DNA from 4 places in the Aquisalimonas sp. APHAB1-3 genome. Region 1 is predicted to be linked to each of the others. Evidence: predicted binding sites of a transcription regulator. Region 1 holds the regulator's gene; each other region holds the start of a gene.
The links. Region 1 encodes sigma-54, which starts transcription at its own class of promoters, with help from an activator protein. Its sites were predicted from a motif close to TGGCANGNTNCNTGCTT; they were not measured.

Region 1 (4,186 bases):
CAGGGCCGGGACCTCTGGCTGATGGACCGCCCGGAGATCACCTACTTCGTCGAGTCCGGCGAACCGTGGCATCTGCGCGCGGAACGTGGCCGGGCCACGAACAACGTCGAGAACGTCCACCTTCAGGGTGAGGTGGAGATTCGGCGCGCCGGCGGCAGCGACAACCTGCCCGCCAACGTGGATACCAGCGAGGTTCACCTGGAACCCGAGCGCCGGTACGCGGAAACGGACCGTCATGCCGTCTACTGGCGCGATGGCGCGCGTATCGAGGGTGTCGGCGTGCGCGCGTATCTCGACCGGGAACTGGTGGAACTGCTGTCCGAGGTGAGAGGTCGTTATGACGTACCCGAGTAACCCTGCAGCCCGCAACAGGAGACAGACGCGGCCGGCACTGCTCCTTGCGGCCCTGCTGTTCCTGCTCGGCATTGGCAGCGCCCAGGCCGAGCCCATCGACCTGGACGCGGACAACGCCGAGATCGACAACGCCCGCGGCGTCAGCGTGTACACCGGCAACGTGGTGCTCACCCGCGGCCCGAGGCGCATTACCGGGGACCGCATGACCGTCCACCTGCGGGAAGATGACGGTGGCAACCAGGCCCTGGACCATGTGGTGGTGGAAGGTGAACCCGCCGTCTACAACCAGCGCGGTGGCGATGACCGCCGCGCCATCGAGGCCGAAGCGCCGCGCATGGAGTACTACGCCACCGGGCCCGAACGGGTCATCCTGCTGGAGGGCGCGCGGCTGACCCAGGGGCGGAACACGTTCACCGGCGAGCGCATCGAGTATGAAGTGGTTGCCGACCTGGTGCATGCACGGGGTGAGCCCGAGACCGGACGTCGCGTGCAGATCCGGCTGTTCCCCGACGACGAGGACAACGGAGACGACGAGTGAGCCTGCTGCGCACCGAGAACCTGGTGAAGACCTACCGCCGCAAGACCGTCGTCCACGGCGCATCACTGGAAGTCTCCAGCGGCGAGGTGGTCGGGCTGCTCGGCCCCAACGGCGCAGGCAAGACCACATGCTTCTACATGGTGGTCGGCCTGGTACAGGCCGACGGCGGGCGCATCGAGCTGGACGGCAACGACATCACCGACCTGCCCATGCACATACGTGCCCGCCGCGGCGTCGGGTATCTGCCCCAGGAAGCATCGATCTTCCGCAAGCTCACCGTAATGGACAACCTGCTGGCCATCCTCGAGACCCGCCCCGAACTGAATCGCAAGCAGCGCCGGGAGCGCGCCCGGGAGCTGCTGGACGAATTCAACGTCGGCCACCTCCACGACCAGAACGGCATCAGTCTCTCCGGCGGCGAACGCCGGCGTGTCGAGATCGCCCGGGCACTGGCCGCCAACCCGCAGTTCATCCTGCTGGACGAGCCCTTTGCCGGCGTCGACCCGATCTCCGTGCTCGATATCCAGGAAATCATCCGCCACCTGGCGGACCGGGAGATCGGCGTGCTGATCACCGACCACAACGTGCGCGAGACGCTCGGCATCTGCCAGCGCGCCTACATCCTTGCCCAGGGCGAGGTCATCGCTCGCGGCAGTTCGGAGGAAGTCCTGGCGAACAGGCAGGTCCGCGAGGTGTACCTGGGTGAACACTTCCGCCTGTGACCACGCTCCGTAGCACTTTCGCTCAGCCCACGCAAGTATCGGGCCAATGTTCTAACCAGCGACAGAGTCAGTTACGATAGGGTTATCAACCCACTCGTATGCAGGCCTGGCCTGACCCGCGGCCCGAGGGGCGGCAGGAGAGAGGCATCGCCAATGAAACAGTCGCTGCAGCTACGTCTCGGTCAGCAGCTCACCATGACGCCGCAGCTCCAGCAGGCCATCAAGCTGCTGCAGCTGTCGACCCTGGAGCTGCGCACGGAAATCCAGCAGGCGCTGGATTCCAACCTGATGCTGGAGCCCGCCGACGAGCTTGACGAGGGCGACGAGGCGGTCACCGAAACCGACCGCAGCGATGACGGTAACGACGCCGGCTCCGAGCAGCACGACGGGGAAGCCGCGACCAGCGACGGCGAGTCCGCCGGCAGCGACACCACGGACACCGACACCGCGCCGGACGTGGCCGACACGGTGGACGATCACGACGGCGCCGAAGACAAGTCAGCCAGCGACCAGAGCGACATCCCAGACGACCTGCCCCTGGACTCCGACTGGAACGACATCTACGACGGCAGCACCGCATACAGCGCCCCCGGCGGGGACGATGAGCAGCGCGAGGCGTGGGAGAATCGCACCGCCGGCGATGGCGGCGGCCTGCATGACCACCTGTTGTGGCAGGCACAACTCTCCCATTTCAGTGAGCGCGACATGGCCATCGCCGAGGCCATCATCGACGGCGTGCGCGACGACGGCTACCTCGGCGTCACCGTGGACGAGATCTGCGAATCGGTGACCGACGGCGACGAACCGGTCGAACCTGACGAGGTGGAGGCCGTCCGCCACCTGATCCAGCGGTTCGACCCCCTGGGCGTGGCCTCCCTGGACCCGCGCGAAGCACTGCTGGTGCAGCTGGAACAGTTCCCGGACGACACCCCCTGGCTCGCCGAAGCGCGTCTGCTGGTGGACAAGCACCTGGACCTCCTCGGCAGCCGCCAGCTCGGGCCTCTCACCCGCAAGCTCAAGGTCACCCAGGAAGAGTTCGGCCAGGTGCTGGAGTTGGTCCGCACCCTGGACCCTCGGCCCGGCTCCCAGATCGGCACGCCCACAGCCGAGTACGTGGTCCCCGACGTCTATGTGCGCAAGGAGCGCGGTGCCTGGCGGGTGGAGCTCAACCCCGAGGCGTCACCGAAGATCCGCGTCAACAGTTACTACGCGGGCCTGGTCCGGCGCGGCGACCAGGGCAACGACAATGCCACCATGCGTCAGCATCTGCAGGAGGCGCGCTGGTTCATCAAGAGCCTGAAGAGCCGCAACGAGACTCTCCTTAAGGTCGCGACCTGCATCGTCAATCACCAGCAGGAATTCCTGGAGCAGGGCGAGGAAGCCATGAAGCCGCTGGTGCTGCGCGAGGTGGCGGAAGAGGTGGAGATGCACGAGTCCACCATCTCCCGGATCACCACGCAGAAGTACATGTACACGCCGCGCGGCACGTTCGAGTTCAAGTACTTCTTCTCCAGCCACGTGCATACCGTGGATGGACAGGAGTGCTCGGCGACCTCTATCCGCGCCCGGATTCGCCGGCTGATCGCCGAAGAGGACGCCCGCAAGCCCCTCAGTGACAGCAAACTGGCCGAAATCCTGAAAAATGAAGGAATCGATGTGGCGCGAAGGACAGTGGCAAAGTATCGTGAATCCATGTCCATTGCCTCGTCGAACGAACGAAAAAGGATTGCCTGAGGCAACAAGGGGTTCGCCGTTTCCGGCTCTCATTCGGGAGGAGTCTCTATGCAGATCGACATCACCGGGCACCATGTGGATCTCACTGAAGCACTGCGCGACTACGTGCATTCCAAGATGGACAAGCTGGAGCGCCACTTCGACAACGTGGTGAACGTCCACGTGATTCTGACGGTGGAGAAGCTGCGTCAGAAGGCGGAGGCCACCATGCTGCTCAGCGGCGCCAAGCTCTACGCTGATGCCAGCGCCGAAGACATGTATGCTGCCATCGACGGACTGATCGACAAGCTCGACCGGCAGGTGAAGAAGCACAAGGAGAAGGTCACTGACCACCGGCGCAACGAAGGCGCCCAGGCCAAGGCCCAGGGAGAGGGTGACGAGGACTGAACAGCGCGGAGCGGCGGTCGCCAGCGAGGGACCGCCGCCGACTTCCGAATCCGCAGACACGACCCTGCGTGGACAAGCATGATCAAGATTGCCGACCTAATCACACCGGAGCGCATCGCCTGCGACATCCAGGTGACCAGCAAGAAGCGGGGCCTGGAACTCCTCAGCGATATGGTGGCCGACTCCGACTCCGCCCTGCCGGCCAACGCCATCTTCGACAAGCTGATCAGCCGCGAGAAACTCGGCAGTACCGGGCTCGGTCACGGCGTCGCCTTGCCCCACGCCCGCATGGACGGCAATGACTCGGCCACCGCCGCCTTCATCCGCACCAGCGAGGCCATCGATTTCGACGCCTTCGACAACGAACCCGTCGATCTCCTGTTCGCCTTGGTTGTACCCGAGCACTTCACCGACGAACACCTCCAGATTCTCGCCCGGCTCGCCGAAATGT
Region 2 (4,186 bases), on a different contig from region 1:
GGCACCATCGGCATCGTCGATCACGACGTGGTCGACCGCAGCAACCTTCAGCGCCAGATCATCCACAGCGAGGAGCGGGTGGGCCTCTCCAAGGTTGAGTCTGCCCGCGAGGCCATCCGCCACCTGAACAGCTCGGTGACGGTGGTCGGGCACGAGGTGCATCTCGAGTCCGGCAACGTGGAGGACCTGTTCAGCGGTTACGACGTCATCGTCGATGGCACCGACAATTTCCCCTCGCGCTACCTCATCAACGACGCGTGCGTGAAGCTCGGCCTCCCTAATGTGCACGGGGCGGTGTACCGGTTCGAGGGTCAGGTGACGGTCTTCTGGCCGGGGCGGCCGGAGGCGCCGGGCCCCTGCTACCGCTGCCTGTTCCCGGAGCCGCCACCACCCGAGCTGGCGCCGTCGTGCGCGGAAGCCGGCGTGCTCGGGGTGTTGCCCGGTGTGGTCGGGCTGATGCAGTCGGTGGAGACGATCAAGCTGCTGCTCGGCATTGGCGACCCGCTGGTGGGGCGGCTGCTGCACTACGATGCCCTGGCCGCGCGCTTCCATGAACTGCGGGTCGAACGCGATACCGGCTGTGCCTACTGTGGCGACGGCGTGCAATTCCCCGGCTATGTGGACTACCAGGCCTTCTGCACCGGCAGCTGATCACCCCATAACGCCGTGGAATGGCTGCACGTCGACCATGGTGCCGGCTGCCACGTCCCCGCTGTCGTGGGGCAGCACGATGAAACAGTCCGCCAGGCTGACCGAGCGCAGGATGCCGGAGCCCTGGCTGCCGGTGGTGGTGACGACCAACTCGCCGGCGTCATCGCGTTGCAGGATGCCGCGCTGGAACTCGGTGCGCCCGGGCCGCTTGCGCAGATCCGTGGCCGTGCGTACGCGGAAGGTCGTGGGCGGTTCGGGATCCTCACCCATCATGCGGCGCAGCGCCGGCTGCACGAACTGATACCAGGTCGCCACCACCGACACAGGATTGCCGGGGAGGCCGAAGAAGCGCGCCTCCCCGATGGTGCCGAACGCCAGCGGCCGCCCGGGGCGCATGGCGATCTTCCAGAATCCCACCTGGCCGAGCCGGTTCATGATCGTCTTGACGAAGTCGGCTTCGCCCACCGAGACCCCGCCCGACGTGATGATGGCGTCGGCGAAGGACGCCGCGTCGGCGAAGGCTTTCTCCATGGTGTCCGGGTCGTCGGAGATCACGCCCATGTCGGTGGCCTCCGCGCCCAGGGCCTGGAGCGCCGCGTACAGGGTGTAACGGTTGCTGTCGTAGATCTGGCCGGGTCCGAGCGACGATCCCGCCGTGCACAGCTCGTCACCCGTGGAAAAGAATGCCACGCGCAGGCGCCGGTACACCGGAACCTCCACCAGCCCGAGGCTGCCGAGCATGCCCAGCTCCGCGGTGCCGACCCGCTGGCCGGCGGCAAGCACGATCTCGCCCTGGCGCAGATCCTCACCTGCGGGGCGCACGTTCTGTCCGGCCTTTTCGTCGGCGGTGATCACCACCTGGTCGCCGTCGCGGTGGACGTTCTCCTGCATGATGACGGTGTCCGCCCCGGCCGGCATCGGGGCGCCGGTCATGATACGTGCGCACTCACCGGACTGAAGGTGGCCGTCCAGTGTATGACCCGCCATGACCGTGCCGACGCAGCGCAGGGTGGCGTTGCCGCTGCCGGGGATGTCATTGCCCCGGATGGCGTAACCGTCCATGGCGGCGTTGTCGTGCGCCGGCACGTCGATGCCGGATGTCACCGGCTCCGCCAGCACACGACCCAGTGCCAGCCGCGTGCTGACCCGTTCGATTCCGCGTACCGGAGCGAGATCGGTGCGGATGCGCTCCCAGGCCGCGGTGACCGGCAGCGACTGCGGGTCATGATCGCTGTGGCAGGAGGGGTCGTTTTGGATCGGGTTTCCGCTTTCAGTCATGATGCCCACGTGTTTGACGGTTATCTGTGGCCGCTTCGGCCCTGAACATGACGGAGTAGATGATGAACGATGATGCCCTGAATATGCAGATTCGCAAATGCCTCAAGCAGTTCGGCGTGACCTCGCAGCAGGAGATCGAGCGCGCCCTGGGGGCAGCACTGGAGAAAGGTGCTCTGAACGGGGACGAGACGCTGTCCGTGCGCATGACCCTGGAGGTGGATGGGCTGGACATCAGCCACACGATCAGTGGCGAACTGGATCTCGACGCCGAATAGCAACGGGGCGGGCCGTGGGGCGTTGTGATAAAACGACGCATTGATGCAGCGCCGCATGGTGCATTGTGTCCCGGTGTGTCCAGCGGTGGACGGTTCGCCCCGACTCGCTTTCCTGCCGCTCCATCGGGAAAGCCCCGGCTGTGGCGGCCGGGCGGGTGAAACAGCCGGTTTCAGGCGTGCGGGGCATTCGTGGCACCTTTCTTGCTGCCCTTGTCGTAAACGTCAATGTGAGGTGGCTGGTGCAGCAGGTCGGGTCCACGACGAAAGGGGATGGCTGGGATGACAATGCCGTGCTTCCCGCGGCCGTCATTATCGCGCAGACCGCCTCGGGGCGTGCAGAGGTGAACGGCGTGGTCGTGGGGAAGCGGTTTGCCGCGGAGCGGCGGCAGTCGACCTGCATCCGCTCCGCAGACGACGGCAGCCTCTACATGTGGTCGGGCTACCATCTGCAGTTGCGCAGGGCGCAGGCAGAGGCGTACTACCTGAATATCCGCGGCGACTCGCCGTCGGTGTTCGTGATCGGGCGCTCCGGGGCGAATGGTTTCGTGCCCGAACGCCTGACGGTCAGTCTGGACGAGGCGCAGAATCTGGATGCGACCGAACTGCGTGACGCCGGTGAGACCGTGATGCGGACCATGATGCCCGCGGAGGTCTACCGCTGGGTCGAAGGGTTTGTGCTCAAGCACTACGAGCCACGCCGCAAGGGTGGCAAGGGGCGTGGCAAGAAGCGCAGCAAGGCGCTTTACGACGCCGAGGTGGGCGATCAGGCCGAGTCCGGAGGGCAGACGTGAGCGAGCGGGAGCAGCAGGAATCCGAAGCCGGGTTCTTCGATCGGTGGTCGCGCCGCAAGGCGAGCCGGCGACAGGGGGAGGTCCTTGCCGACGAGCCGGAGCGCCCGGTCGTCGAGGACGCCACCGCGAGCGCTGCCGAGGAAAACCACGACGCGCCGGTGCGGATCGACGAGCGCACCGGCAAGCCCTACGACGAACTGACAGACGACGACATGCCGCCGCTGGAGTCGCTGAACCAGGACTCTGACGTGAGCATGTTCATGGCGCGGAACATCAGCCCCGATCTGCGGCGCAAGGCGTTGCGGACGCTGTTCCGTTCCTCGAAGTTCAACAAGATTTCACTGTGCGCGGAGTACGCCGAGGACTACACCACCTGGACGCCCATGGGCGATGTGGTGCCCCATGACTGGAAGCGCGCCATTGCACGCGAGGCGGAACGGGCACGCCAGAAACTGGCGGATGCCATGGACGACGAAATGACGGCTGCCGACGAGGGCGTCGAGCTGGCAGACGCGGACCGGGCGGCCGCTGGCACCGCGACGGGTGCCGACGGCCATGAGCCGATCACGGACCACGAGGACCGATGACTGATTATCTGAACGTATATGCCGACATGGCTTTGCCCGCTTCCGGGGCTGCGCGCGACGCGGCCCTGCAGGCGGGTGCTGTCGTGGAAGTGGGTGCGACCTCGCTGGTGGGTTACCGCTCGGCGGGCCACCTGCTGCTCATCGGTGCGGAGCTCGATGCGCTGGAGTGCGCCGCGCGCCTGCGTGAGTCGCTCACGTGCACGATCATGGCCACCAGTGCCCACGAAGGGGCGTTGCCGGAGGATGCGGCAGCGGCGAAGGCCGATCAGCACCGCGTGACCGTGCTCCACGGCGAACCGGCCAGCGTTGCTGGCCATCTGGGGCATTTTGATGCACAGCTGGAAACGCCGCGTGGTGAGTCGCTGCGCGCGGCGGACCTCAACAACGACGATCACCCCTGGTTCGACCTGGTCCTGGATCTGCGCCGGGAGCCGGCGTTGCAGATGGATCTGCCACCATTCGGCTACTACGCACCGGCCGGCGACGCGGACGCCCTGGAGCGGGCGCTTGCCGAAATCCCCGAGATGACCGGCGAGTTCGAGAAACCGAAGTTCTTCAACTACAGTCCCGACATCTGTGCCCACGGGGACAGCGGGCTGACGGG
Region 3 (4,186 bases), on a different contig from region 1:
CCGGCCTGGCGTAACAGCCTTGGCGAGGCGCACGTGCTCACGGAGCCCCACCAGCTCGCGCCATACCTGCACAGCACGTCAGACTGCGGCACCGTGCCACTGGCTGTGCTCCGCCCCGGGACCACCCCGGAGGTGCAGGAGGTGGCTCGCATCGCCGCCGCTCACGGCCTGCCCCTTTACCCGATCAGCCGCGGCCGCAACTGGGGCTATGGCGATGCCTGCGCGGTTCATGACGGTCAGGTGATCGTCGATCTCTCGCGCATGGACCGCATCCTGCACGTGGACGAGACCCTGGCGTATGCGGTCATCGAACCCGGCGTCACACAGGGGCAGCTCTCCAGCTATCTGCGCGATCACGGTATCCCGCTGATCATGGACTGCACCGGCGCGGGCCCGGACACCAGCCTGGTGGGCAACATCATGGAGCGGGGCTACGGGCACTCCGCCTACGGCAACCGCATGCAGACGATCTCCGGACTGGAGATCGTGCTGCCGAACGGCGAACTGCTGAAAACCGGCTTCGGGCACTACGACAACGCCCAGGCCACCCACCTGTTCCCCTACGGCGTCGGCCCCTATCTGGACGGGCTGTTCACGCAGTCGGGGCTGGGCATAACCACCCGCATGGGCCTGTGGCTCATGCCGGAGCCGGAACACACAGTGCACTTCATCTGCATGATCGACGCGGACGACGACCTTGCCGCAGCCGTGGACACCCTGCGCAAGCTCCGGCTGGACGGGACGCTGCGCAGCATCGTGCACGTAGGCAACGATCTGCGCCTGCTCTCGAGCGGCGGACCGTTTCCGCGCGACCGGACGGGCGGCGCCGGGCGGCTTCCCGCCGATCTGCGGCGGCAGATGCGCCGGGAGGCGGGGCTGGGCGCCTGGACCATCTCGGGTGCACTGACGGGATCGCGGCCGCAGGTGAATGCGGCCCGGCAAGCGCTACGCCGCGCGCTCCGGCGACCGGGCTGGCGGCTGCGCTTTCTCTCCGAAGGCAAACTGGACATGGGCTACAAGGTCGCGCGCGCCTTCAGGGGAACCGGCTGGGGTCAGCGCCTGCAGGCCACGGTGGAGACGGCCAGGGCACTGTTCGACATGAACAAGGGCATCCCCAGCCGGCGCTTTCTCGCCGGGGCGTACTGGAAGCGCCGTGGCGGGCTGCCGGAACACTTCCCGCAGCAGGCCAATCCGGCTGCCGACAACTGCGGCATGTACTGGGTCTCGCCGGTCATCCCCATGCGCGGCGAGGACGCTGTAAAGCTGCATGACACCATCGAACCGATCATGACGGAATACGACTTCGATCTGCTGCTCACACTGAACACCGTGACAGACCGCGCCCTCGGCGGCGTCATCACTGTCTCGTACGACAAGGAAGACCCGGGCGAGGTCCGTCGCGCCCGGGCCTGTCACGATGCGTTACTGGAAGCGGTCATGCGCGCCGGCTATCCGCCCTACCGGGTCGGCCCGCAGGCCATGACGTCCCTGAACCCGGGGGACGACAGCTACTGGGCGACCGTGCGGCGGATCAAGCAGGCGCTGGACCCCAAGGGGGTCATGGCCCCCGGCCGTTACTAGAACAAACGAAAAAATCGCCGGAGAAACACTCCGGCGATTCCTGGTCCGTTAGTCGTCCCTATCAGCTGCGACGGCGACGCAGACCGGCTGCCCCAACACCCAGCAGGCCAAGGCCAAACAGCGCCAGTGTACCCGGCTCCGGCACCTGGACACTCGCACTCGTAAAGGCGTTGTGCGAGATGTTCAAGCTGTAGTTCGTGCCGGACATGAGCTCGTTCGTCACAGCCCGGAAGTTGCCGGAGCATGTGGCGTCAGACGTACCCGGGTTGTTGGTGCGACCGAACTCGTCGTTCAGGTTGCATTCGTCTGTCAGGGCTTGACCGCCAGTGATCCCCCGAGCGCCACTACCATCCGGTGAGAAGGCGAAGATCGTCTGACCGGCATCCTCGTCCCGAATCGAGATCCGGAAGGTCTGATCCACGAACACAGAGCCTTCGGGCTCACCGAGCATGGCTTCCATCAGCTTCACGGCGGAGAACTGGAAGTCGAGAGCTTCACCACTGTTCTCCTCGTTCAGCATGAAGCGGAATTCGGTGTTCGTCCCGAGGTTCGCACTGGCCGTACCACCATCACTCCGCGACAGCTGGATTTCACTCACCGTATCCGCGGTCACTTCCGACGGGCCTTCCAGCCCGGTGATTAGCGCACCCTCCAGGCGGGCGTCACCTCGTGAAAAGTGTTGCCCGGAAGGCTGTTGTTCGAACGTATTCTGGGGAATACCTCCACAATCGGCTCCCTGGCAGGCCTGGGCCGGGTCAACCGGACCTGAGGTCGGCGAGATGGAATCACCATCCGACCCCGGAATACTGTTCAGGGAGGCACTCGTGCTGCCCGAGTTACCAACCGCCAGGTTATCGAAGTCGCTGACGTCCCACTGGGTGGTGCCATCCGACTTGAACACCTGGAAACCGAAAATCGACAGCTGGGAATAGGTCATCGCACTGGCGTGGGCGGCGCCGATACCGCCAACCCCCAGAGCCAGGGCGGTCACCATTGAAATACCGAGTCTTTTTGAGGCAAGCATATCCGTGATCTCCATTACCCATCGTGGTTGCGCGACGTCCTCCAAGGTGTGATGTCAGTCTGCGCTAGCAAGGAGAATGCATACACGATGCCAACCCTTAATTAACCGAATATATCAAGGTTTTACGATTACCCCACCGCACCTCGGTGACAATCATGTAAAGCCGGTCAACACCCGGGCCTTCTGATCCGTCGGCCACCGACACACTACTAGTCGTGCAGCTGTTCACTGGGCCAGCGACTCCAACAGCGTGTTCGCCCTGTCCACCCCATCGAAATCGGCATCAGCCAGGCCCCGAAGCAGTGGCTCCGCCTTCGCATCGTCACCCGCTTGCAGATAGAACTCGGCCAGCTCCAGCCGGTAGGTCGGCCGATCGTCGCGACCGACCACCTCCTCCATGAGTTCGAGCGCCCGCCGGTGATCGCCCGCCTGGTGCAGCGCAACCGCCAACGTGTGGTCGATATCCGCCATGCCCGGGGCGATACCGGCAGCCCGCTCCGCCAGCGTGACGGCTCGCTTCGGGTCGCTCTCGCGCAGCGCCCAGGCGAGATTGTTGAGCATCACGGGGTCGTCCGGGTCCTCCGCGAGCATGTCCTCGTACAGCTCGATTGCTCCGGGCGTGTCATCGACTTCCAGCCTTAGCGCGGCCAGGAGGTGACGCCCGGTCATGCTCATGCCGCCGTCAACCTCCCGGTACCAGTCCTCGAGCACCTCGTGCGCGTCATCCTGACGGCCTGCCTGCTGATAGCCCTGGGCAAGCGTCAGGGCGCCCTGCTCGGAGGGGTTGGTCTCCTGCGCTCGCTGCAGCCGTTGCAGGGCGTCGTCGGGGCGATCGTCGGCGAACGCGACCGTCGCGCCGTGCTGAAGCCGCTCGCTGCTCTCGCCGACTGTGCTGATGAGGTCCTGGTAGGCGGCCTCCGCGGCTGCTGCATCGTCAGCGTTCAACAGCACATGAATCAGCAGCACGCGGGGCTCGGCCTTGTCGGGCGCCCCCTCGATGGCAGCATGAAGACTGTCGATAGCGGCATCCGTATCGCCCATGCGGGCCTGGCTCCGGGCCAGGCCCGTCCGCAGCTCAGCATTGTCCGGGTGACGCTCCACCAGCCGGCTCCATGCCTCAATGGCCGCCTCGTGCTCCCCGAGAGCCTCGTGAGCATCAGCCTGCACGAGCAGGATCTGCTCATCGTCGCCGTGTTCCTCGAGAAGCGGCTCGATTGCCTCCAGCGCCGCCCGGGCATCACCATCCGCAACCAGCCGACGTGCGTGAATCATGCGCGGCTCGACGGCGTCCGGGTGCCGCTCCACAGCGTCGGCAACCAGTTCGTTCGACCGCTCGGTGTTGCCCGCCTCATGTTCCAGCCGGGCAAGCGTCAGGTGCATTTCCAGGTGATCCGGGTTGGCCTCATGCGCCTGGCGATACAGCCTGAGTGCATCGTCGCGGCGATCCGCCCGCAACAGCAACTGCCCCAGATTGCTGACCGCAGAGTAGTTGCCCGGCTCCACCTCCAGCGCCTGCGCCAGGGCGTCCACCCCTGACTGAAGTTCTCCCATCGCCAGATACGCCCCGGCCTTGAGATTGTA
Region 4 (4,186 bases), on a different contig from region 1:
GGATGGAGATGTCGTTGTCCGGGTCCAGGCCATGCTCGGCCACGTAGTACCGCAGCAGGAAGTTGTGCATGGAGTACTCGAAGGGCACGGCAAAGGTGAAGCCCTTCCAGTCCTTGGGGTCGCGCTTGTCCTTGTGGTCCATGCGCAAGGTGATCGCCTGGCCGTTGATGTTCTCCACCGCCGGCATCAGGAAGGGCATGGAGCTGGAACCGGCCCCCATGGTGATGGCGAGCGGCATGGGGGTGAGCATGTGTGCGGCGTCGTGCTCCATGTTCATGGAGTTGTCACGGACGACGGCCCAACCCGCTTCACGCCGGACGTCCACATTCAGTCCGTAGCGCTCGTAGAACCCCATGGGGTGCGCCATGATGATTGGCGTGGCGCAGGTGATCGGGATAAAGCCGATGCTCAGGTCGCGTTTCTCCGGCGTCCCCAGATCGTCCTTGAGCAGCGCCTTCGCCGCCTCGAGAGGGAACATGGACCCGAGGGCGGCGGCGAAGGTGCCGGCCCCCATCATCTGCAGAACCTGCCGACGGCTGGGGTCGTGGTGGCCGAACAGCGCCCGGACCACCGCACTCTCGATCAGGCGGTCCATGAGCGCCTCGCGATCTGCGGGGGCACCGCCTTGTTCGTGGGGCGACGCCAGCGCGTGCAGGTCGTCGCCGGCGGTGGCCTCATGGCCGTGATCATGACACGTGCTGCACGTGCATCCCGCGCTGTGGCGCAGGTCGCTGTTCGGGTCGAACGGGTCGCCGAGTGATTTGTTGGTCATCGCATCGCCCTCGTTGTCGCAACAAAAAAAGGCGCCCCACCGGGGTTGGTGGTAGGCGCCCTTGCCAGGTTCAGGTTGGCGAATCCGGCTGACGTCCCGCCGTTGGGAACCGCTGCTCGCGGTTGAGCCGGATTCGCGCGTGTCAGAGAAAGTAATGCATGACTCGTGCCATGTTAGTAAAAGTCTGAGTTAACGTCTTTTTTTTCGGTTTCCCGAGGGGGTGTGGCGGTGCCGGTGCACTGTTGTGGGGCGGTGTGCACCGGCACGGCGCGGTTGGTGGTCAGTCAGGCGCGTCCGTTGGCGCGCAGGAAGGCGCGGGCAATATCGCTGATGGGTCGGGCGCGCTCCATGGCCGTTCGCCGCAGCATATGGTAGGCGTCATTCTCGCTGATGCCGTCGCGTTCCATGAGAAAACACTTGGCCTGTTCCATCTGGCGCTGGTGCTCCAGTCGGGTGCGCGCGTCCACCAGTTCATGCCGCAGTTGCTCGTACTGATGGAACTGGTTGATGGCCACGTTGATGATGGAGCGCACGCCCTCCGCTGAGAGGCCTCCCACCACATAGGGGCTCACCCCCGCGGCAGTGGCCGCCTGCATCAGCTCCGGGTCGCTGTGTTCGGTGAACAGCACCACCGGTTTCGGGTAGGGCGAATTCCGTGTCCCCAAGCCTTCCAGAATGTCCCGCCGTCCCGAGCGGGCCTCAACAATGACCACATCGGGCTGGACATCCAGCACGCGCTGGTAGAGGTCTTCGTGAGCCTTTACGGTGCAGGCCACTTCATAGCCGGCATCGTTCAGGGCGTCCCCGAGCCAGACGGCCCGGTCCGGGTATTCGTCAACGAGCATGACTCGTGTTGCCATTGCTTACTCCTGAGGTTGTACCTCGGATTTCCGGGAACACGCCGGTAAACAGGAAGCAAGCACCGTGCCTTGACTGTGGCAGGGGAGAATCAGGGAGTTGCACGCAGGATAGGGCATGGGGCCGTGCCATGTTGGTGCACGCATGGCTCACATGCACCAACATGGCACTGGAATCGGGTCAGAACGTGTAGCGTGCGCCGAACAGGATCTCGTCGAAATCGCCGACGGCAAGTTCGCCACCCAGGGAGAGCTGTGGCGCCACCTCGTAGTAGCCGCTGCCGAAGACCTGCACGTTGCTGCTCGCATCGTTGAAGCGCCACAGCCGGATCCCGGCGGTGGTGTCCCAGCCCGGGTCGAGATAGGCCCGGGCACCGCCCTCGAGCCGGAATCCGGGGTCATCCTGATCGCCGAAATCGTAACCCAGGTCCAGTGCGCCGTAGATGTCGAGGTCGCGTTGCTGCGTGGGTACGCGGAATCCGACGCCGCCCCAGAGGACGTCGCGGCTGATGGTGGTGCTGGACGTCCCGGGCGGGGTGTCCACATCAAAGCGGTGACTCTGGAACTGACCCCGCGCGAAGATGGTGTCGTTCAGGTAACCCTGGCCACGGATCAGCAGGCCAAAGTCGCTATCCCCGAACCGGCTCGGCGGATCCGCCCAATTCAGTCCGCCCTCAATGTGGTTGTAGCTGAGGTTCGCTGCGCCGGCAGTGGCGGGCAACAGAATGGCTGCAGCCGTCAGCGCGGATAGCCTTTTCATCGGTTGACTCCCGTTGGAAGAATTCAACGGAAATGATGGCACGTTCCCCAAACGGCGTATTGCTGTCACCGTCTGGCGACGTCCCGTTGCGTCATGCGCTGGGCCAGGCTGTAGCCCACCCACGTCAGCAACAGGCACAGTGCGAGGGTGGTCGAGACGTTCAGTGCTGCTAGCCCCCAAGCACCGCTGGCCATCAGTGCGACGGACTCCAGGCTGAACACCGAGAAGGTGGTGAATCCGCCGCAGATACCGCCCATAAGAAATAACCTGACCCTGGCGTTCAGGGGGCGTGGTCCGTCCGGGGCGGTGAGAGCAGCCAGCCAGCCGATCAGCAGTGAGCCGATCACGTTGGCCATGAGTGTGTCCCAGGGAAAATCCAGGGCGCCGATCATGCCGTAGAGGTCGGAAACCCCATGACGGAGCACGGCGCCGATCGAACTGCCAACTGCGACGGCGAGACAGTCCCGCAGGGTCATGGCGCAGTTAACCCCCCGGCGGTCAGCGCGAGGCCGAGCGCTGCGGCCAGTAGGCAGGCCAGCAGTGACGAGATCACGTACGCCGCGCTCTTGAGCCCTTGCCGGTCCCGGACCAGACCGATGCTCTGAAGGCTGAATGACGACACGGTGGTGTAGCTGCCGCACAGGCCGATCATCAAGGCGGCCGCCCATGTCTCGCCTGGCCAGCCTAGGCGCAGAACGAGGCCTGCCAGCACGCCCAGCAGTAACGATCCGCTGACGTTCACGATCCAGGTTCCCCAGGGAAACGTGCTTCCCGTGCGACGGTCCACAGCGGTTCCGATCAGGTAGCGCAGTGCTCCACCTGCGGCGCCTCCTGCGGCGATGGCGGCGTAGGAGATTAGTGTGCCCATGAGTCTCAGTATCCCAGGGGAATCAGGCCGAAGCCCACCAGTATGGCAAGCAGCCAGAGGTACCAGGAGAAGATCCGCAGCTTCGCCTTGTACAGCAGTCTGACCACCAGGTAGAGGGCGCCGGTGCCCACAGCGGCCGCCACGATCAGCCCGATCACCATGTCCACCCACCCGAGCTGTGCCGTGCCGCCGGCGGTCTGGAGTTCCAGGGCCTGTACCAGGGTTGCCGCGAGGATCGTGGGGATGGCGAGAAAGAAACTGTACTCAGCCGCCCATCGCCGCTTCAGGCCGAACAGCAGCGATGCGGCAATGGTAATGCCACTGCGACTGATCCCCGGGATGAGTGCCAGGCCCTGGGCGGCGCCGATGCCGAGCGCCGTGCCCACCCGGATCTGCCGGAGGCCGCGGGGACGCGGCGGCAGGCGGTCGGTAATCCACAGCAGCAGCCCTGTTAGTGTAAGGGTGCCGGCGATCATCGCCGGGCGGGCGAACACTGCTTCGAAAAAGAGTTTGAAGGTGATGCCGATGATCCCGGTGGCCAGAACCGACAGAGCACACAGCAGGGCCAGGCGGATCGTCAGCGGCAACGGACGGTACTGATGGCGCATCCGTGCCAGACCGACAAGGCCATCACGAATCAGCCTAAAGAGACTGCGCCGGAAGACGATACAAATGGAGATGAGTGTGCCCACATGCACCACCAGATCGAACAGGATCATCTCGGCGCTGTCGGGGGCGGGGATGTCGGCACCCTGGGCGATCAGCCAGTGCTGTGTGAGAACCAGGTGTGCCGTGGAGCTGACCGGCAGAAACATGAACGCGCCCTGGACAATGCCGAGCAGCACGACGATGTAAAGGGCCATTGAGGCCATCCTCTGAATCGGTCGGGGGTGGTCCGGACGCCTGGCCGCCATTGCGGTGCCGCGACC

Region 2: ACNSTU_RS11820 (DUF3305 domain-containing protein) is a predicted target of sigma-54. The motif match lies at 2,395-2,411, and genes of this name have one in related genera.
Region 3: ACNSTU_RS11110 (EDSAP-1 family PEP-CTERM protein) is a predicted target of sigma-54. The motif match lies at 2,682-2,698, and genes of this name have one in related genera.
Region 4: ACNSTU_RS04715 (ANTAR domain-containing response regulator) is a predicted target of sigma-54. The motif match lies at 1,686-1,702, and genes of this name have one in related genera.

The regions. Positions count from the first base shown of each region.
Region 1 is NZ_JBLWFT010000009.1:27,115-31,300, reverse strand. It holds gene lptC (LPS export ABC transporter periplasmic protein LptC) at 1-354, shown strand, start outside; gene lptA (lipopolysaccharide transport periplasmic protein LptA) at 338-892, shown strand; gene lptB (LPS export ABC transporter ATP-binding protein) at 889-1,614, shown strand; gene ACNSTU_RS13040 (RNA polymerase factor sigma-54) at 1,768-3,348, shown strand; gene hpf (ribosome hibernation-promoting factor, HPF/YfiA family) at 3,397-3,735, shown strand; gene ptsN (PTS IIA-like nitrogen regulatory protein PtsN) at 3,814-4,186, shown strand, end outside.
Region 2 is NZ_JBLWFT010000007.1:98,728-102,913, forward strand. It holds gene moeB (molybdopterin-synthase adenylyltransferase MoeB) at 1-651, shown strand, start outside; gene glp (gephyrin-like molybdotransferase Glp) at 652-1,929, opposite strand; gene ACNSTU_RS11815 (DUF6494 family protein) at 1,989-2,204, shown strand; gene ACNSTU_RS11820 (DUF3305 domain-containing protein) at 2,444-2,995, shown strand; gene ACNSTU_RS11825 (DUF3306 domain-containing protein) at 2,992-3,582, shown strand; gene ACNSTU_RS11830 (4Fe-4S binding protein) at 3,579-4,186, shown strand, end outside.
Region 3 is NZ_JBLWFT010000006.1:133,177-137,362, reverse strand. It holds gene ACNSTU_RS11115 (FAD-binding oxidoreductase) at 1-1,581, shown strand, start outside; gene ACNSTU_RS11110 (EDSAP-1 family PEP-CTERM protein) at 1,643-2,650, opposite strand; gene ACNSTU_RS11105 (tetratricopeptide repeat protein) at 2,831-4,186, opposite strand, start outside.
Region 4 is NZ_JBLWFT010000001.1:1,000,115-1,004,300, reverse strand. It holds gene ACNSTU_RS04720 (CmpA/NrtA family ABC transporter substrate-binding protein) at 1-772, opposite strand, end outside; gene ACNSTU_RS04715 (ANTAR domain-containing response regulator) at 1,057-1,632, opposite strand; gene ACNSTU_RS04710 (outer membrane beta-barrel protein) at 1,811-2,389, opposite strand; gene crcB (fluoride efflux transporter CrcB) at 2,455-2,865, opposite strand; gene ACNSTU_RS04700 (fluoride efflux transporter FluC) at 2,862-3,257, opposite strand; gene ACNSTU_RS04695 (undecaprenyl-diphosphate phosphatase) at 3,263-4,120, opposite strand.